Regions from separate parts of the Bacillus luti genome, predicted to be linked through region 3. Evidence: riboswitches for the same ligand, from Rfam matches in the RefSeq annotation. Region 3 holds a riboswitch; each other region holds the start of a gene.

What was found. A riboswitch is a leader RNA that binds a small molecule or an ion and turns the genes downstream of it on or off. The one in region 3 is predicted to bind thiamine pyrophosphate.
Region 1: linked by a shared signal. The riboswitch ahead of thiT (energy-coupled thiamine transporter ThiT) and the one ahead of tenA (thiaminase II) in region 3 are both predicted to bind thiamine pyrophosphate.
Region 2: linked by a shared signal. The riboswitch ahead of thiC (phosphomethylpyrimidine synthase ThiC) and the one ahead of tenA (thiaminase II) in region 3 are both predicted to bind thiamine pyrophosphate.
Region 4: linked by a shared signal. The riboswitch ahead of thiM (hydroxyethylthiazole kinase) and the one ahead of tenA (thiaminase II) in region 3 are both predicted to bind thiamine pyrophosphate.

What each region holds. Positions count from the first base shown of each region.
Region 1 covers NZ_CP040336.1:564,750-570,052, forward strand. Annotated here, with positions in the region: gene EUC40_RS02915 (sensor histidine kinase) at 1-1,508, shown strand, start outside; gene thiT (energy-coupled thiamine transporter ThiT) at 1,717-2,376, opposite strand; TPP riboswitch at 2,462-2,564, opposite strand; gene EUC40_RS02925 (FeoA family protein) at 2,759-2,986, shown strand; gene feoB (ferrous iron transport protein B) at 2,983-4,971, shown strand; gene EUC40_RS02935 (FeoB-associated Cys-rich membrane protein) at 4,988-5,155, shown strand; gene EUC40_RS02940 (lipoprotein BA_5634 family protein) at 5,193-5,303, opposite strand, start outside.
Region 2 covers NZ_CP040336.1:195,672-200,974, forward strand. Annotated here, with positions in the region: gene EUC40_RS00940 (YkvA family protein) at 296-661, shown strand; gene EUC40_RS00945 (metal-binding protein) at 712-1,203, shown strand; gene EUC40_RS00950 (magnetosome magnetite crystal formation protein family) at 1,264-1,581, opposite strand; gene lldP (L-lactate permease) at 1,878-3,539, shown strand; TPP riboswitch at 3,611-3,726, shown strand; gene thiC (phosphomethylpyrimidine synthase ThiC) at 3,841-5,303, shown strand, end outside.
Region 3 covers NZ_CP040336.1:4,376,554-4,381,856, forward strand. Annotated here, with positions in the region: gene EUC40_RS22185 (ABC transporter substrate-binding protein) at 1-509, opposite strand, end outside; gene EUC40_RS22190 (ABC transporter permease) at 506-1,261, opposite strand; gene EUC40_RS22195 (ABC transporter ATP-binding protein) at 1,258-2,007, opposite strand; gene tenA (thiaminase II) at 1,976-2,671, opposite strand; TPP riboswitch at 2,757-2,859, opposite strand; TPP riboswitch at 2,919-3,030, opposite strand; gene EUC40_RS22205 (SH3 domain-containing protein) at 3,300-4,460, shown strand; gene EUC40_RS22210 (hypothetical protein) at 4,466-4,798, shown strand; gene EUC40_RS22215 (DUF3965 domain-containing protein) at 5,040-5,303, opposite strand, start outside.
Region 4 covers NZ_CP040336.1:4,695,283-4,700,585, reverse strand. Annotated here, with positions in the region: partial or broken gene EUC40_RS23775 (toprim domain-containing protein) at 1-250, opposite strand, end outside; partial or broken gene EUC40_RS27375 (transposase) at 460-573, shown strand; partial or broken gene EUC40_RS23765 (RNA-guided endonuclease TnpB family protein) at 642-1,996, shown strand; TPP riboswitch at 2,597-2,709, shown strand; gene thiM (hydroxyethylthiazole kinase) at 2,780-3,589, shown strand; gene thiE (thiamine phosphate synthase) at 3,605-4,264, shown strand; gene EUC40_RS23750 (anaerobic C4-dicarboxylate transporter family protein) at 4,388-5,303, opposite strand, start outside.

The sequences.
Region 1 (5,303 bases), 1.4 Mb from region 3:
TGCCCTTATACAATCTCGTCAATATAGAGGAAATTGATAATAAATCATCAGAGCAGTTTTTAGGCCAAGAAATTTATTTTTCTGGAGTGAAAAAAGAAGATGATTTTATTCCATTCTCTTTCTCGTTATCTAAGCAGAATTTAAGTGGCTCGAATAAACCGTTAGAAAAAGCATTTAATGAGAAAATGAGTAAATCAAATGAGGAGAAAAAGAAAGTAGCTGGGGAACAAGTTGGTAAGGAAAAGAAGCCAGCCGTTCAGGAGCAAGCTGCCCCAGAACCAGATGTTTACATAGCGGGCCGTGTTACGAAAGTACAGTTACCCGATGTAAAAGGTTTTGTAAATCCAATTTATAAGAATAATTTATTCTTCGATAGTATAAAAGAGTTTCAAACGGATTTATTACTAAAAGAGAGTAATAAAATAGAGTATTCAACAAAGACAATGGACTATGAAAAAAATGATATAAAATATAAATTATTAATGAAACCGATAAAAGAAAAAGATGGATCTGTAACATATATTTATGCGATGGCTTCTTTACAACCTGTAGATGAAGCTGTACAAATGGTGCAAGATTATTACATCTACATTATTGCATTTGTGGTCGTTCTCATTTTTCTAGCTTCGTTCTATTACTCAAAACAAATTGCAAAACCGTTATTAAAAATAAATGATACAACGAAGAAAATAGCGCATTTAGATTTTACAGAAAAAATACCGATTACTTCAAAAGATGAAATTGGGGATTTATCGAAAAATATTAATGTGCTATCGAATAAACTCCATTCGCATATTGGACAGCTAGAACAAGATATTGAAAAAGAAAGAAAGTTAGAAAATACGCGGAAAGAATTTATTTCTGGTGTTTCGCATGAATTAAAAACACCGCTGAGTATTATGAAAAGCTGTATTTCCATTTTAAAAGATGGGGTAGCTGAACATAAAAAAGAATACTATTTTCAAGCGATGGAACGAGAAGTAGACAAAATGGATACGTTAATATTGGATATGCTTGAGTTAGCTAAATTTGAGTCAGGCACGTATAAAATGAAAAAGGATTTATTTTATATTGATACAGTAATTGAAGACATATGTGAACATCTTTCTGTGGAAATAGAGAAAAAAGAACTTCGTGTTCATAAAAATATAGGTCCATTTGAAGTGATGGCAAATCAAGGCCGGATTGAACAAGTCATTGTGAACTTCATTACGAATGCGATACGTTATACACCAAATAAGGAAGATATTATTGTTTCTACAATAGATGAAAAAGGTCGTATAAAAGTATGTATTGAAAATAAAGGTACTCACATTGAAGAAGAGCAGTTAGATAAAATTTGGGATCGTTTTTATCGCGTGGATGCAGCTCGCCAGCGTTCACAGGGGGGAACAGGGCTTGGTCTTGCGATTTCAAAAAATATTTTAGAACTGCACGATGCTGAATATGGGGCAGAAAATACAGAAGATGGTGTGTTATTTTACTTCTATTTACAGAAAAAAGCGTAGATGATGCATGCTACGCTTTTTTTAATTTATTTTCATATTATCTTTACCTAATCTTTATTTTTAAGCGATATAATCTGGTTAGAATATGAGGTTATGTAAGGAGTCGATGAACCGTGCATAGCAATTGGCTAAGTATAATGGTATTTATTTTCTTTTGTGCATTTATTGTATTTTTAATTGATATTACGATATGAAAAAAAAGCGCTTATTAAGCGCTTTTTTTGTTTGCATTTATTTGAGAAGCACCGATGCTTTTGAATAAGCGTGGTGAAGTTCTAAATAAAAGGAATAGTAATACTGTGCATAAGGCGAAAGAACCAAGCATTGTACTACCGTTTACAATTAATGAATATAGCACAGCAGATTGACCTTTCGGTGCATATTGTCCCCAGAAAATAATACCGGCGATAAAGTGACAGAAGTAGCGTGCAAAGCTACCGACAAATGTTGCAAGGATCATGTAAACAAGTGCTTTCTTTTTTTTGTTTTGCTTTGATGCAGGTTTATCTTTACGGCTACCTAAGTTGGATTGGTCTTCATTAGATGAAAGAAGAGCATTTTGAATTGGACGATAGAATAAACCAGCAAATCCAATAAAAGCAAAGGCAATGAAGTACTCAATGAATGCTTGAATAGGTGTTAAGATGTAAGCATCTCCTACGACAATTTGTAATAGTCCCCAAATTAATCCTCCTAAGAAAGCCATTTTGAAGCCCCAGCGGTATGCGATAATAAAAATAGGAATCATTGCAAATGAAATGGAACCACCTGTTGGAAGTTTAAGTGATAATGGTAAAATATCGATAATCATGGCGAAGGCTGCAAGAATAGCAGATTCGATCATCGCTTGTAAATTGGTGTTACGCATGTTGTCTCCCCCTAAATCCAAGTTGTACAAAAAAGAACATTATCATAGGAGGATACGAAATACGTAAATAAAAAAGAGGTATGTATTTCGGACGTTTGCACAATCCCTGCGTTAGCATTAACTAACAGGTTCGAAGGGTCGGAACGAAGGTGTTCCCTCTCAGCAGCATGGCTCCCCCTGTGATAACGAGATTCTTTATTTGCTATTGTTTATTGTAAGCGAAATGGATGAGAATGGCAAACGAATCTGTTATGACAATTATTGAAATAGAATTGTATTGAAATGTTAATAAATATGAAGCAAAAAGATATAGTACAAGAGAAATAGAGTGTGCTATAATTCTTTTGAAAATAATTATCATTCTCTTCTGAGGGGGAAGGTTATGAGCTTAGTAGATATTAAAATTGGCGAGAAAGTGTTAGTAAAAAGTATTCAGTCGTTAGATCAGTTACTAAAGAGAAGACTGGCTGCTTTCGGTCTTTCTGAAGGAAGCGAACTTCGCATGAAACAGAAAGCGATGTTCAAAGGTCCTTGTACATTGGAGTGTCGTGGACAGTTAATTAGTATTCGTCATTGTGACGCGAAAATGATAAAGGTGGAATTAGCGTGAATAAGGTAGCTTTGCTAGGGAATCCGAATACAGGGAAAACATCATTATTTAATGCACTTACTGGTTCTTATGAATATGTAGGAAACTGGAGCGGTGTAACAGTAGAAAAGAAGGTTGGTAAATTAAAAGATAAGCAAGGAACATTAATTGATTTACCAGGCGTCTATGATTTAAATCCAGTTTCACGTGATGAAGGTGTTGTAACAAACTTTCTACTAACAGAAGAATTTAATCATATGTTAAATATCGTGGATTCTTCGCAGTTTGAACGAAATATGCATTTAACGTTGCAATTACTTGAATTTGGTAAGCCCGTTTCAATTGGTCTAAATATGGTTGATGTGGCGAAGCAAAGAGGAATTGTCATTGATGTAAAGCGGTTATCAGAATTACTAGGAGTAACAGTCATTCCTGTTGTTGCAAGAAGTGGAAAAGGCTGTGAAGAATTACTTACGACTCTTAAAGAAAATGACAAAAAAGATAAAAACTCATTCATTATTTCATATGGTTTACAAATGGATGAAGGGATTAGAGAAGTAATTACTCTTTTAGAGACAGCGAATTATGAGCATCCAAGATGGCTAGCCCTTCAATTTTTAAGCAATAACGAAGTAGTAGAAAAAGAAATGAAAGCACTACCAATTTATAAGGAACTTGTAGCCGTTCGATCTCGCTTAGAAGAAAAACTTGATTGTACGTTAGAGGAGCATATTTACAAGACTCGTGAAGCGTATATTGAAAAGTTAAAAACAAATGTTATGAAGCATGAGAAAGAAGGAAAAATTCCTTTTTCGGAAAAAATTGATAGGTTAATTACGCATAAAATTTTAGGACTTCCAATCTTTTTAGCAGTTATGTTTTTTATTTTTCAGGTTACGTTTACGTGGATTGGGACACCGTTATCTGATATGTTAGATGGATTTTTTGGTGGGCAGCTTACGGATTGGGTAACGGCTGGACTTACAAGTGTTGGTGCTTCTGATTTTATTCAAGCACTCGTTACAGAAGGTATTATTGCTGGTGTTGGTGCTGTATTAGTATTCGTGCCACAAATCTTTGCACTATTCTTTTTCATTTCATTATTAGAAGACTCAGGATATATGGCGCGAATTGCAGTTGTTATGGATAGGATTATGGAGTTCTTTGGCTTAAACGGTAAAGCTTTTATTCCGATGATTATCGGTTTTGGATGTAACGTTCCAGGAATTATGGCGGCGAGAACGATTGAACAAGAGAAAGAGCGTTTACTTACAGTTTTAGTAACACCATTTATGTCTTGTTCAGCACGTTTACCTGTATATGCATTATTTGCGGGAGTATTCTTCCCTAATAGTCAGGCGACTGTTGTATTTTCTTTATATGTTGCAGGTATTGTTCTGGCATTACTCGTTACAAAAATTATGTCTCTTACGATTTTGAAAGCGGAAAAATCTATTTTCGTAATTGAATTACCACCTTACCGTGTACCACAAGCAAAAACATTATGGCTGAGCACATGGGAGAAAGGGAAAGGATTTGTTCGTAAAGCTGGTACATTCATCTTCGGTGGATCGGTTGTCATTTGGTTATTAAATTATGCAGGTCCATCAGGATTTGGTGTTGATATGGGAGACAGTTATTTAGCAATGATTGGTGGATTTATTGCACCACTGTTTGCCCCACTTGGTTTTGGAACATGGCAAGCTGCAGCATCCCTTTTAACAGGATTTTTAGCGAAGGAAGTTGTTGTTTCAACAATGGCAATCATTTATGCGGTTAAAGAAGATGTGCTTGGAAATGTAATGGGAGCACATTATACAGCATTATCAGCTTATGCATTTATGTTCTTTATTTTATTATATGTTCCGTGTTTAGCGACGGTGGCTGTTATTAAACGTGAAACAGGATCAGCGAAGTGGACGATTTTCTCAGTCGTTTATCCACTCGTAGTTGCTTATGTATTAACGCTCATTATATACCAAGTTGGATCCTTACTCGGATTCTAGAAGGAGATGTATTGTGGTGATGGTCAATATTATAATTGGAGCTATCATTTTTGGTTATGCAGCATATACGTTAGTTAATTTTGTAAAGAGAAGTAAAAAAGGAAAATGCGCAGCATGTTCTTTAAATAAGTCATGTCAGTCGCAAACGTGTAGCCCGGATATGGAGCAAGTTGCTCATAAATAGAAAAAAGCTTTGCGAATTTCGCAAAGCTTTTTTTGTGTTATTTTTTAATTTTTACAAGTTGAGAAGCTTCTACTCCCTTGTAACCAGGGAATTCTTTACTTGGGTCTTTATCGAATTTTAATACACCTACAGATTTTTCATCACCTTT
Region 2 (5,303 bases), 1.0 Mb from region 3:
AGAAAACTTTAACATTCGTTTATATGCTCGTCAACTAGAAAATATAACAAAAATAGAACAGAATGTTAAGTGAAATTGAAAATTTCCATGGTTGAGAAATAAGAAATGAATATGTGTAAGTGGTTATCTAGAAACCTAGTATATGAAGGAAAGTATGTAAAAATTAACGAACACTTGTTCTTTTTATCTTTGTTTGTTACAATAAAATTTATTGGTAGATTATGTGTAATTTTGATGAACTTTTACTGATATCATATTGTAGCTTATTTTTTTAAAAAAATAAGGAGGCTTTTATATGGAACAAAAATTTTCAGTTGAAGCGTTTTGGAAGAAGGTAAAACATGTTGCAAAGCAAGCTGGGCAGTCAGTCATTTATGCAAGTTTATTATTGTTTTACGTTTTGCAAAGACGAGACGTTCCGAAACGAGTGAAAATGATTGTAATTGGAGCACTTGCTTATTTTATTGCACCGATTGATGCCATCCCAGATTTCATTGCTGGAATTGGTTATACGGATGATTTAGGGGCGTTAATGGCCGCACTATTACAAGCGTCGTTATACGTCAATGAAGATGTGAAAGATAAGGCACGAATGAAGTTGGCAGAATGGTTTGGTTCGGATATAGACACATCATTTATCGATCAGAAATTAGATCAATAGGTGAGAACTGTCATATGGTGACAGGGCGAACGTAAGCGAGGAAGTGCATTATGCCATCAGGAAGAACGCATACGAAAATAAACTTAATATCCTTGCCGGTTGTTTTGTTTATGCTTTTCTCGTATGGATTAACAGATTTTGATTTTTTATTAACTTTTGCAATTGGCTTTTTAGTGGGCACTTCATTTTTAACACCGGATTTAGATACGTACAGTAATGCGTACAATAAATGGGGATTCTTGCGTATATTTTGGTACCCGTATAAGAGAATAATGCCGCATCGCTCCTTTTTTACGCACACGATTATACTTGGTGATATAATTCGTATCGCATACATGTTAATTGTGTTTTCTCCGTTTTTATTCCTATTAAATGTAATCGTACTTGACGGGAATTTAATAGAAATTGCGAAGGAACATGAGGTTGAACTTGTAACGTTCGTAATGGGAATTGTCGTAGCGAGTACGCTCCACATTATAGCGGATAAAGTGAATACGCGCCGAAAGAAAATGATGAGAAAAAAGAAGAAACGCAGAAGATAAAAAAGACACTTGCAAATTGCAAGTGTCTTTTTTTAATCAAACGTTTGTTTAAAAAGGAAATTATGCTTTCAGCACTTTAATACCTTTCACGATATTCCAAATGAAGTAGTATAAGCTAATGATGCCGCAAATACATAAGACAATCATTGCTCCGATTCCAAGTGTTACGTCTGGTTGATCCGATCCGATACCCATAATTCCTAAAATAGCTACGCCGATGAATGTAGCGATACTTGGAATAATGTGTGTCCATAGAGCACGTTTTGCATGTGGTTTTGTTTCAGCATCGCCTACAATCCAAACGATAATAGGGAATAAGATAGGGGCAAATAGTACACTAAAGTATGATAAAGCAGCTAATATTTTGTTTCCGTTCATATATATCACCTCATGAATAATGTCTGTTGTTATACTATTATTATGCAATAGTTTTGGCAAGCTTTCTATCGATGAACATTACAGGAACATGACGATTTTGTAAGATTTCCTGGAAAAAAGATAAAATTTTCAAAAAAATCTTTTTTGCTAGAAAATAATGTGCTAAAGTATAAATGGAAGTAATTGAAAACGTTTTCCTAAACGTTTTTTATTTTTAGGCTAAAAGGTATGATGACCTGATAGTCTATTGATGAGGTTATTCTATTTAAAAGGGGATTCTTTAGGGGGAGAGAACAATGAACACATGGACACAAGTTTATGATCCGTTCGGAAACATTTGGATTTCGGCGGCAGTCGCACTTATTCCGATTATCTTTTTTTTCTTAGCTTTAGCAGTTTTCCGCATGAAGGGGTATGTGGCAGGATTTATTACGGTTGTACTTACAATTTTAGTAGCGCTGTTCGCTTATAAGATGCCGTTCACGATGGCGATGGCAGCAACCGGATATGGTTTCTTATACGGATTATGGCCAATCGCTTGGATCATCATTATGTCGGTATTTTTATATAAAATTTCTGTGAAAACAGGTCAATTCGATGTGATTCGTGCATCTGTATTATCTATTACAAATGATCACCGTTTACTCGTTATTTTAATTGGATTTTCATTTGGAGCATTTTTAGAAGGAGCAGCAGGATTTGGGGCACCGGTAGCGATCACGGCGGCGCTTCTTGCAGGTCTTGGTTTAAATCCTCTATATGCAGCTGGTCTTTGTTTAATCGCAAATACTGCACCAGTAGCGTTTGGCGCAATGGGAATCCCAATTACAGTTGCCGGACAAGTAACGGGTATTGATCCACATAAGATCGGACAAATGGCTGGACATCAGTTACCGTTCTTATCATTATTTGTTCCGTTCTTTATCGTATTTTTAATGGATGGATTTAAAGGGGTAAAGCAAACGTGGCCTGCGCTGTTTGTAGCGGGTAGTTCATTTGCAATTACGCAGTTTATTACAGCGACATTCTTAGGACCAGAACTTCCGGATATTACATCGGCGCTTGTAAGTTTAGTAAGTTTGGCGCTGTTCTTAAAAGTATGGCAACCGAAAGAAATCTATCAATCAGGGCAAGCGAATAGTGAAGTAGCTGCAACAACGACAGCGGCATCGATGCCGAAATTAACGTTAGGAAAAGTCGTAAAGGCATGGTCTCCATTTATCGTATTAACAGTTATGGTAATTATTTGGAGTCAAAGTTTCTTTAAGGCGTTATTCGCTCCAGGTGGCACTTTAGAAAGTCTTGTATTTAAGTTTGAAATTCCAGGCTTGCACAATTTAGTAATGAAAGCAGAGCCAATTGTAAATAAACCGACGCCTTATGAGGCGATTTTGAAGCTTGATGTATTATCAGCAACTGGAACAGCGATTTTAATTGCTTGCATCATTTCCATGTTTATTTTGAAAATGAGTGCAAAAGATGCAGTAGTGACATTTAAAGAAACGTTAAATGAACTGAAAATGCCAATTCTATCAATCGGATTCGTATTAGGATTTGCATTTATCGCAAACTATTCTGGCCTATCTTCTACATTAGCGTTAGCGCTAGCTGGAACTGGCGGATTATTCCCGTTCTTCTCACCATTCCTAGGGTGGATTGGCGTATTCTTAACGGGATCTGATACGTCAGCGAACGCACTGTTCTCAAACTTACAAGCAATTACAGCACAGCAAGTCGGTGTATCTGAAGTGCTTCTCGTTGCAGCAAATACAACGGGTGGTGTAACAGGGAAAATGATTTCTCCGCAATCGATTGCAATTGCTTGTGCGGCAGTTGGACTTGCTGGAAAAGAATCAGATTTATTCCGATTTACAGTGAAGCATAGTTTGTTCTTCGTCATTATTGTTGGTATTATGACGTATGTGCAGGCATATTATTTAACGTGGATGATTCCATAAACAATAAAAGAAATAAACTTTGCATTTTTCAGATTATCGTGTATGATGGGAAAGTATTGAAAATTAAATCAGTGATAAACTAGGGGTGCCTAACGTATGCGTAGGCTGAGAGAGAAGCGCGTGATCTTCTTAACCCTTTGGACCTGATCTGGCTCGTACCAGCGTAGGGAAGTTAACGGCTTTACATAATGATGTCTTTTATGAGCCAGGTCCTTATTTTTTTATGGACCTGGCTCTTTTTATTTTGGCATGCGCTGGCCATATCTCGTCCTTGTCACGAACAGGGGAGGCAACAAAGGTTATGAAACAATCTGTTTCAGCTGAGCAAATTGAATTGAAGTCGAGTTTACCAGGGAGTAAGAAAGTATATGTGGATGGACCACGCGCAGGCATGAAAGTGCCGATGCGTGAGATTGAACAAAGCGAAACGAACGGCGTCCCGAATCCTCCAGTCCGTGTGTATGATACGAGCGGTCCTTATACGGATCCGGCGTATAAAGTGGAGCTGGAAAAGGGATTGCAGGCGCCGCGTCACTCTTGGATAGTAGAGCGCGGAGACGTAGAAGCATACGAAGGGCGCGAAGTAAAACCAGAGGATGACGGTGTGAAAGTGGCTTCGAAACATACACCTGTTTTTCCGCAAATGGATCGCCAGCCGCTTAGAGCGAAGCAAGGTGCAAATGTTACGCAAATGCATTATGCGCGTAATGGCATTATTACGTCTGAGATGGAATACGTTGCGATTCGTGAGGGAGTAGACCCTGAGTTTGTTCGTAAGGAAATTGCAGAAGGCCGTGCTATTTTACCCGCGAATATTAATCATCCGGAAGCAGAACCGATGATTATCGGGCGTAATTTCCACGTGAAGGTAAATGCAAATATCGGAAACTCTGCTGTATCTTCTTCTATTGCAGAAGAAGTAGAGAAGATGACGTGGGCAACGCGCTGGGGTGCAGATACGATTATGGATTTATCTACAGGTAAAAACATTCATACGACGCGTGAGTGGATTATTCGTAATGCGCCTGTACCAGTTGGAACTGTACCGATTTATCAAGCGCTTGAAAAGGTAAATGGAATTGCAGAAGATTTAACGTGGGAAGTGTATCGTGATACGTTAATTGAGCAAGCGGAGCAAGGCGTGGATTACTTTACGATTCATGCTGGTGTATTACTTCGTTACATTCCAATTACTGCAAAGCGTACGACAGGTATCGTTTCGCGTGGTGGTTCGATTATGGCGCAGTGGTGTTTATTCCACCATAAAGAAAACTTCCTATATACTCATTTTGAAGAGATTTGTGAAATTATGAAGCAGTACGATGTTTCGTTCTCTCTTGGAGATGGATTACGTCCAGGATCGATTGCAGATGCAAATGACGAAGCACAATTCTCTGAGCTTGAAACACTTGGTGAATTAACGAAAATTGCTTGGAAACATGATGTGCAAGTGATGATTGAAGGACCTGGACATGTACCAATGCATTTAATTAAAGAGAATATGGAAAAAGAACTTGATATTTGTCAGGGCGCGCCATTCTATACACTTGGACCGTTAACGACAGATATTGCACCAGGTTATGACCATATTACATCGGCAATTGGAGCTGCAATGATTGGTTGGTTCGGAACTGCAATGCTTTGTTATGTAACACCGAAAGAACATTTAGGATTGCCAAATAAAGATGATGTTCGAACGGGGGTTATTACGTACAAAATTGCAGCACATGCGGCTGATCTTGCGAAAGGGCACAAAACGGCTCA
Region 3 (5,303 bases):
TCAACTACTTTCACTGTATCTGGATTACCACCATCTTCTTTTATCATCGTTTTTAAATACGCTTCACTTAAAGGCGTTCCAGAGTAACCTACTGTTTTACCTTCTAAATCTTTCGGTGATTGAATACCTGCTGATTTCAGCGATACGACATGATTTAATGGGGAACGTACGACAGCCCCAATTGACTTCACTGGAATTTGTTCATTTGCTCTTGCCATAACAACATCTGGCTGATAATACAGGCCAACTGTCACTTTCCCTGCTGCCGCTAACGTTAATGGATCAGTCGGATTAGAAGGGAATTTAATATTTACCTTTACTCCTTCTTCTTTAAAGTATCCTTTTTCAATTGCTGCATAAATAAAGCTATGCACCGCATTTGGATACCAATCAAGCATGACCGTTATTTCTTTTTCTTTTTTACTTTTATCGGATGCTGAATTACTCGAACATCCTGCAATCATTGCAACTAATAATGTGAACACAAAGATGCGTTTTAATAATTTCATGAATGCTTCCTCCAACTAATGAATTTCTTTTCTAATATGGAAATAAGTATGACGAAGAAAATAGCTAATAATGATAACAATACAATGGGTGCGAATACACCAGCCCCGTCTAACTGCGTCATCATTCTCTTACTGAAATATCCAAGCCCAGCTTGTGCACCAAGCCACTCTCCAATTGCTGCCCCAATGACACTAAGCGGAACTGCAATTTTTAAAGCTGAGAAAAAATAAGGAAGAGCAGACGGCAACTTTAACTTAAGAAAAACATCTTTTTTCGTTGCTCCATATGTAACTAAGAGCTCCTCCCATTCTTTTTTCGTACTACGCAGTCCATCGTACGTATTGACCGCAATCGGGAAAAACGTAATTAAAACTGTAACAACGACTTTACTCCAGATTGTGTATCCAAACCATAAAACGAAGAGCGGAGCAAGCGCAGTAATCGGAATCGTTTGTGAGGCAACTAATAATGGATAAAATGCTCTTTCCATCCATGTACTCGCATTCATTAACATTGCGAGTCCCACACCTAGTACGATAGAAATAACAACACCTATTAAAACGACGTATAACGTTGCCGGTAAATGAACCGTAAATAATATGTCTTTTAGTTTCCATATCTTTATTACAATTGCAGACGGTGACGGTAAAATGTACATCTCATCTACAATTCTTGCTCCTATTTCCCACATAACGAGTAAAATACTTGAAAGAGTAATGGCAGGAACTAATTCTTTCAATCGGCTTATCATACAAGTACCTGCCTTTGTAACATACTAAGAAGCTCCTCTTTCAGCGCTAACACGTCCGGTTTATATAAATCCTTTCGTGTTCGATTATGATCAAGTGGCACAATCCGCTCAGTCAATGTCATTATCGGCTGCTCCTCCACTACTAAAATTCGATTCGAAAGGAATAGCGCTTCTTCAACATCATGAGTGATGAATAAAATTGTTTTTTCCCACTCTTTCCATTGTTCAAACAACCATTCTTGCAATGATGCCTTCGTTAAGGCATCTAATGCACTAAACGGTTCATCTAGTAATAATATTTCCCCGCCTGTTAATAAAGTTCGGATAAAAGATACGCGCTGCCTCATACCGCCAGATAAATCTTTCGGGTATTTTTCCTCATATCCTTGTAAACCGAATTTATGTAACAGTTCCTTTGCCTTCACTTGCGCTTCTTTCTTTGGTACACCTTGGCACTCTAGTGGCAGGGCAGCATTTTCAATAATTGTTCTCCACGGCAAAAGCATATCTTTTTGAGGCATATATCCTACAGGGTGACTCTTTGTTTCTGTCAGCTCTATTTGTCCAGCACTTGCTTCTTCTAAGCCTGTAATAAGGCGAAATAAAGTGCTTTTCCCGCAACCACTTGGTCCGATAATACTTACAAATTCTTTCTCTTGTATAGAAGCATTTAATTCATTGATGATCGGTTTCTCATCATAATGAAAAGAAACATTATGAAACTGTAGTATGTTCTTGCTCCTCAAATCCCCACATCTCCTTACGATAGGACATATCCCAGAATAAATATTCAAATCGACTGGAATATAAGAAAATCTCCTCTAATCGGTCTAGTTCTTTCTCTGACTTCCCAGCTGCCATTTCATTTAATAAATCTATTAACCAAATACAAAGATTACCGTATTCTTCAGAACTATATCCTTGAATCCACTCACCAAAGAACTCATGATCTCTCGCTCCAGGAATATCATTTAAACGCTTTCCAATCTCCCAGTAACTCCACATACACGGAAGAAGTGCTGCTATTAATTCTGCCAGTGTTCCATTTTGAGATACTGACATCATATAGTTTGTATAAGCTAAATTTTTAGCTGATGGTTTTGCAGATTCCATTTCTTCTACAGAAATACCCAGTCTTTTTGCATATTGTTTATGAATCGTCATTTCTCCATTTAATATTCCATCAATTTGTTCAGCAAACTTTCCCATTATTTGTGGATTCGTTGCTTTTACAACACCAATCGCATATAGCTTTGCATAATCTAGCAGATACAAATAATCTTGTATAATATAATATTGGAATTTATCTTTTTCTAACGTACCATTCCCCATACCTACTACAAACGGATGATTATGACTTTTCTCCCAAACAGGTTGCACAGTTTCTAATAATCTATCGCAAAATTTCATTACTATTTCCCCTTTCAATATGTGTATTTAAATAAAAAACCACTTCTCTATATAAGAAGTGGTTACAGCAAATAAAATTATACATTTATTCGATGTTCCACTTCCCTTCGCTAGTATTACCTAGATCAGGTCTGTAAGGGTTAAGGATTATTCCTCTCTCAGCACATCAAGCACCCCTAGTGGTTCAATATGAAATTTTTAAATCAAAAAGCCCCGTTTCTATACGCAAAGAAACGGGGACTCATAGTTATTGTCCGAATTGCTTCCCTACGCTAGCATAATCTAGATCAGGTAATGAAAAGGATCAAAGGCTTACGGCCCACTCTCAGCTGGCAACACCAGCTCTCCTAGCAAACTATAAAATTATCACTGTCAGTATAACATCGTCATAAGACATCATCAACTGTTTTAATTTTCTTAATTGTCAACAAAATAACAAAGCTATACAACACTTATATTTTATTTTCAAAATCAATATCCTAATTAATTGGATAAAAAGAAATAATTATTCTCAAAAAATTTATTTTTATATTGATTTCATATTACATTTATGTGAATAAACCCACTATATTATATCTTTATACTATAATAAAATTACAACTATACAACTAGAGGAGGTCTCTATTATATGAATATGAAAGCTACTGCTCTAACAGCAACTACTGTCGCAATTGCTTCTTTACTACCTTCTATGGGAGAAACAAATGTACAAAAAGCAAATGCTGAACAATTATCTAATGTTAAAACTGGATATGTCAAAGTGGATCAAGCAACTTTACATAAAGAAGACAATATAAATAGCGTATCTATTGATAAAATCCGCTTTAATACGAAAGTGAACATACTTGAAAAAACGAATGATTGGTATAAAGTATCTGTTAATAATAAAGTAGGTTACGTGCAAAAAGATACTATTCTACTAAAAAACAAACTTCAATCTAATAATCAATACATCGTCAATGCTAATGCATTAAACGTTCGCTCTGAACCTAATCTAGAATCTTCAATTTTAGATGTATTACCGAATGGAAAGTTCGTTACCATTCAAGAAGAACAAGGTGAATGGTATAAGATTTTACATAATGGTCAAACAGGTTATGTACAAAAAGCATTCATATCTAATGGCTCACAACCTTTAGTAAAAGGAATTACAGTTCAAAATAATACGAAGTACACAGTTGCAACACCAAAACTCAATGTACGTAGTAATGCTAGTACAAGTAGTTCTCTACTTGGTTCATTACAAAATGGTACACAAGTGCAAGTAGTAGAAACTGTAGGAACTTGGTATAAAATTCGTTTTGGTACAGGGTACGGATATGTGGCAAAACACTATGTAGTACAAAACCAACCGCAATCACAAGCTAAAACCGCTCAACCTTCATCCATTCCAGCAGCTTTCAAATTCCCTGCTCAAGGAAGAGTTAGCTCAACCTTTGATATGCGCTGGGAACAAATGCATTATGGTATAGATATTGCAGCTCAAGGGAACGTATCCATTCAAGCTGCCGCTGCAGGTAAAGTTGTGAAGTCTTATTATTCGGCTAGTTATGGTAATGTCGTGTTCATCGCCCATCAAATTAATGGGAAATTATATACAACAGTTTATGCTCATATGAAAGATCGCACTGTACAAGCCGGTGATCAAGTACAAACTGGACAACTATTAGGTCATATGGGAAATACAGGGCATTCATACGGACAACATCTCCACTTTGAGTTACACAATGGAGAATGGAATTTTGAAAAAACAAATGCAGTCAATCCACTGCCATATTTAGTTAGGTAAATTGTATGCCACGCAATATACCTCTCTTAATTGAATACTTGGCCTTTTTAGGCTTAATCTGTTGTTTAATCATTTATAATACAAACACTGTATTTTTATCTATTATCATTGCTTTTGTTACTTTAGAAATTATGATGGAATCATTCCAAGTGCAACTAAAACAAAAAATTGCACACATTTATAACGCTCTTTTTCTATTAAGTGCCCTTATAACAAATGTAATTAGTAACGGTTTGTATTTATCTACCGTATTTCCTGTATTTTTTATGGCTATTTTATTATTCATAGCTAGATACGTGAATGTCCCTAATAATAAAAAACATGAACAAGAAGCTTAGAAAGAGGAGACACTGTGTACCAATCTTTCAAAGATACTCCAATGAAATATATATTGAATTTATATGAAAAAATGAATACTTTTTTCGGTATACAAGGAAGTTATACTGCACAACTTCTCCTTTATGGAATGTTATTTCTCATCTTAATTACTTTCTCCTTGTTTTACTAACAAAAAAAGGATCTCACATAAACTTGAGATCCTTTTTAATTTATATTAATTTTTCATATAAACAGTACTGTTTATCCACAAGCATATTTTTCATAAATAAAACTCAGATTATATTTTTTCTCTAAGCTCATTCTTTGTTCATCGTCGCACCAATAGAATAAAATATCATGAATAGTTGCATAACGCTTATTTTTAAGAAATAGTTTAAAGAATGATGGTAAACAATCATGTAATTGTATAAATATATAATTGCGTAATATCTCTTCCTTATATTCAATGCCCTTACAAATATACAGTAATTCTTCACAGTAATATGCATGCTGCGGAACTTGAAT
Region 4 (5,303 bases), 320 kb from region 3:
TTACATCTTTTCTAAGTAGTTGGCTTTTCACAGCATTGAATTGTTTCTCAGTTTGTTTAATAACCGTTAATTTCAAACGCTCCGGTAGCATCGGTAAATCTTTTAAATCCCACTTTTTATATTTCACATCATAGCTTTCTGGGGCTGCTAATGTAACGAGATGACCTAAAGCCCAAGTTACAATATATTTACTACCTTCAAGATAGCCGTTTCCTTTTTTATCTTTTTTGGTAAGGAGACTCCATCTGATTTGTGTTACGGGTGAAGATCAACAATTCAGGTCCAGATGAATTGTCGTCAGTCAATAGACCAAACACTTTTGTTTCTTTCATAATAATTTTTAGAGGATGAATATTTTTTTCTTTTTGTCTTACGATATAATCTGTCGTAGATAAGGAGGGAATATATCGTAAGACAACGAAATTGGATAATAATAATTCGGTTACTTGAACCAAAAGGAATTATGATGAAGAACATGTTCACATTTTGTTCTATTTCGTTCCAAATATTGATTTGTCAAAAGTAATTAACAGTTACAAAAGTGTTAGTTCGCGTTTCGTGAAACGAGATTTCCTAAGATGATGTTTTATCTTAGGAAAGAAATAATTTTAATGAACCCTCTAAGAAAGGTGGTGAAAACAATGGACAGAAAGAAAGCGGTGAAAGTATTACGTAAACAAAAGAAAAGGGAAAACATACAACGATTCACTCAGAAACAGAATATCGGACGAGCTTGTCTCACAGCTAAAGAATTTCGTTTACTTCAGCGCATGTCGCATAGTTCAAAAGCACTGCGAAATGTTGGCTTGTACACGATTAAACAAAGTTATTTGAACCATAATAAAATGGCTACTGTAAAAGAAGTGGACACTGCTATGCAAGCCGATATGAACTACTCGAGCATGCAATCAAACTCTGTTCAAGCCATTCGTAGAGCCTTATTTACAGAAGTGACGGGCTTTTTTAAAGCATGGGAACAGTGGAAGAAAAAACCTGAAACATTCACAGGTCGTCCGAAGTTTCCGAATTATTCTCGTTCCACTGACAAACGAATTATTGAAATCTATCAAGTTCCAAAAGTGGATGATAACGGGTATTGGATGATTCCGATGAGTGTTGCATTCAGGAAAAAATTTGGATCCATTAAAATACGTATGCCTAAAAATTTAATAAATAAAAAATCTCCTACATTGAAATTGTACCGAAGCAAAAAGGTCGGTTCTTTGAGGTGCATTATACATATGAAATGCACGTTTCTCAAATGAAGAAAACATCCACGACTACTAGTAACGCTTTGAGTTGCGATTTAGGTGTAGACAGATTGTTAAGTTGCGTGACAAATACAGGTGATGCATTTTTAATTGATGGAAAAAAACTAAAATCTATTAATCAGTACTTCAACAAAATGATAAGTAATCTCCAACGGAAAAATATGAAAAATGGAATCTCGAAACGAGTTGTAACAAATCAAATGGCTACACTTTGGCATAAACGGGAAAGACAAATAAATGGTTACATTTCACAAACTGTAGGCTTGTTGTTCAAAAAAGTGAAAGCATTTAGCATAGATACGGTTGTCATAGGCTATAACGCTGGTTGGAAACAAAAATCTGATATGGAAAAAAAGAATAATCAAAAATTTGTTCAAATCCCCTTTCATAAACTGATCGCAGCAATTGAGAATAAATGTGTAAAAGAAGGCATCCGATTTTTGAAACAAGAAGAAAGTTATACTTCAAAAGCTAGTTTTCTTGATAAAGATAGGGTGCCAGTTTGGTCTAAGGATGATAGGACGCATTATCACTTTAGTGGCAAACGAATCACTCGTGGTCTGTACCAAAGTAAAGCAGGGGCATGTATCCACGCTGATATTAATGGTGCGTTGAACACATTGCAAAAATCAAAAGTTGTAGAATTGGATGAAAATCTCAAAGTGAAAACGCCGATTCTATTAGAGGTGCAAAAACGTAAGGCTGTTGCTTCGCGCATAGTTTAGTGGGTGTGTCAACCATCCATGTGTACTCGACTTGTCGGGGCTTGTAGCACACGCCGGATTCATCTGAGTGGTGGCTTCTTCCAAAAGGAAGAATTGCTCTTTCTCGAAAGGGCGGTGCAAGTGGGGAAACTATTGTTCGTTTCCAGTACCAACCAAAAACTTACTTGGGGTGTTACCATAAGGTGGCATGAATGCTAGAGCGTCAAACTGTCTAGCGATAGACGAAAAGACCTAGCGTTCTAACTCAATACCCTACTGAAACGTTTTAACTCAGTGGGGGGAGTTGACCACACTTCAGTACGCGAGCAATATCTCGTGCAACGGAAGGTTTTTCAGCGATTACAACGCTTTTTACCATATTTAAAACATCCTTTCAAAATTCCATACGTTAAATATAGCATACATCTTCTTGAGATTCAGTTACGCGCGAAGTTTGAATGCTTTTTGATGAATGGAAATGAAAATGGTGTTGAAGATGTTTCTATTAAAATAGCAAAAAAATTTGTTTCTTGTTATTCAGACCGTATTGTCATTTTAAGGACGGAAAGGTAAAGAACTTGTTATTTTATTAGAATAAGAGTAGACTTTGAAGTAGATGAATAATAAACACATGGGAGTTTGTGGATGCAAACTGAGAGTATGACTATCAATCCGTCATTGACCATTTGAACCTGTTGGATAATGCCAGCGTAGGGAGAGTGTAAAAGCACATATTCAGACACTTTGCGTACGCAAAGTGTCTTTTTGTGTATCTCCCACCATTATAGTTAGGAGATGAAAAAAATGAATGTACAAGAAATTAGTAAAGTAGTGGATTTAGTAAGAGATTCTAATCCGCTCGTTCATAATATTACAAATGTTGTTGTAACAAATTTTACAGCTAACGGTTTGTTAGCGTTAGGGGCATCGCCTGTAATGGCGTATGCAAAAGAAGAAGTAGCAGAAATGGCTAGCATTGCGGGAGCTTTAGTATTAAACATGGGGACACTTCGTCCTGAGGAAGTAGAAGCGATGTTACTTGCTGGTAAAGCAGCAAATATGAACAATGTACCTGTGTTGTTTGATCCAGTTGGTGCAGGAGCAACGTCGTATCGAACAGAAGTTGCGAGACATATTCCAGCTGAAATAGATTTAGCTGTTATCCGCGGAAATGCAGCAGAAATAGCGAACGTTATTAATGAGAGATGGGAAATTAAAGGGGTAGATGCTGGTGCTGGACAAGGGAATGTTGTAAGTATTGCAAAACAGGCAGCAGACGAATTGAATACAGTTGCGGTAATTACTGGACAAGAAGATGTTGTTACAGATGGAGAGCGAACTGTTTTTATTCGAAATGGTCATCCTATTTTAACGAAAGTTACGGGAACAGGTTGTTTACTAACTTCTGTAATAGGAGCTTTTACAGCGGTAGAAAAAGATTACGTAAAGGCAGCCGCGGCGGCATTAACATTTTATGGAGTCGCAGCGGAACTAGCAGCGGCTAAAACAGTAGAAAAAGGTCCTGGTAGTTTCCAAATTGAATTTTTAAATCAATTAGCGAATACAACTTCAGATGATATTGAGAAGTATGGAAAGATTGAGGAGTTAGAGTAAGAGGGAGTGAAAGAAATGGCACGCATTGAAATAGATAAAATGTCTAAGCTATTGCAAGTGTATTTTATTATGGGAAGTAATAATTGCATGAAGGATCCGCTAGCTGTATTGAAAGAAGCGTTAGATGGCGGAGTGACACTTTTCCAATTTCGTGAAAAGGGAGAAGGAGCTTTAACGGGAGAGAAACGTTTACAGTTTGCCAAAGAGGTGCAAGCACTTTGCAAGGAGTATGGTGTACCGTTTATTGTAAATGACGATGTTGAATTAGCCATTGAACTAGATGCAGATGGTGTTCACGTTGGACAGGATGATGAGGGAATTACATCTGTTCGTGAAAGAATGGGTGATAAAATTATCGGTGTATCTACACATACAATTGAAGAAGCGCGCTGGGCAATTGAAAATGGGGCTGACTATTTAGGCGTTGGACCTATTTTCCCAACGAGTACAAAAAAAGACACGAAAGCTGTTCAAGGAACGAAAGGATTAGCTCATTTTAGAGAACAAGGAATTACAATACCAATCGTTGGGATTGGTGGCATTACAATTGAAAATACCGCTTCTGTTATAGAATCCGGTGCGGACGGTGTTTCCGTTATTTCCGCGATTAGTTTAGCTGAATCTGCTTATGAAAGTACGAAGAAGCTAGTAGAGGAAGTAAATAAGAGTTTGTAGAAAAAAGGAACTTTACACAAATAAGTAAAGAATATAATGGAAGAATGACGTTTAAAAATATTTAAACAAACGTTTGATTAAAAAAGCACAAACCCTTTAAAATTGTAGGTTTGTGCTTTTTCTTTAAAACATAATTGATATTAAGAGCATTCCAATTCCGATAGAAGTAAAGGTTGCAATTAGGCCAGGAATCATAAAGCTATGATTTAGTACATATTTCCCGATGCCTGTTGTACCAGTGCGGTCAAAGTTAATGGCAGCAACGATTGTCCCGTAGTTTGGAATGAAGAAGTATCCGTTTACTGCAGGGAACATCGCAATTAGTAATGCTGGTGGAATACCAAGAGATAGTCCAAGTGGCATTAAAGCACGAACTGTTGCTGCTTGGCTGTACAGTAAAATAGATAGAATGAATAATGCGATAGCAAATAGCCACGGTGCACTTGTTACTAAATGCTGAATAGATCCTTGAATCATATTTAAGTTTCCGTTAAAGAAAGTATCTCCCATCCAAGCGATACCGAAAATAGCAACAACTGCTGTTGCGCCCGCTTTGAAGACATTACCAGAAACAATGCTTTCTACATTTGGTTTACAGAAAATAATAATAAGAGCTGCGATCGTTAACATAACCATTTCAATTGTGTTTGGCATGGAAAGACGGGCTAACTTCCCATCAACTATCCATCCTGGACGAAGTGCTTCAAATGAACCAAGAAGTACGACAAGGAAAGTTCCTAATAGGAAAAGGATAACTGATAATTTAGCGCCTTTTACACCGACAAATTCTTTTTTCTCTTCAATCTTAGGAATCATTCCTTCTTTTAATCGTTTTAAGTATTCAGGGTCTTCATTTAATTCTTTCCCCATTTTGCTAGCAACAAATGCAGCAACCATACAAGCGATGAAAGTGGAAGGGATACTTACTTTTAAAATATCTAATAAAGTGATTTTATAGTCAGCTAGCATTGCTAAAAGAGCAACTGTGGCAGCTGAAATGGGACTAGCTGTAATTGCTTGTTGAGAAGCGATTACGGCA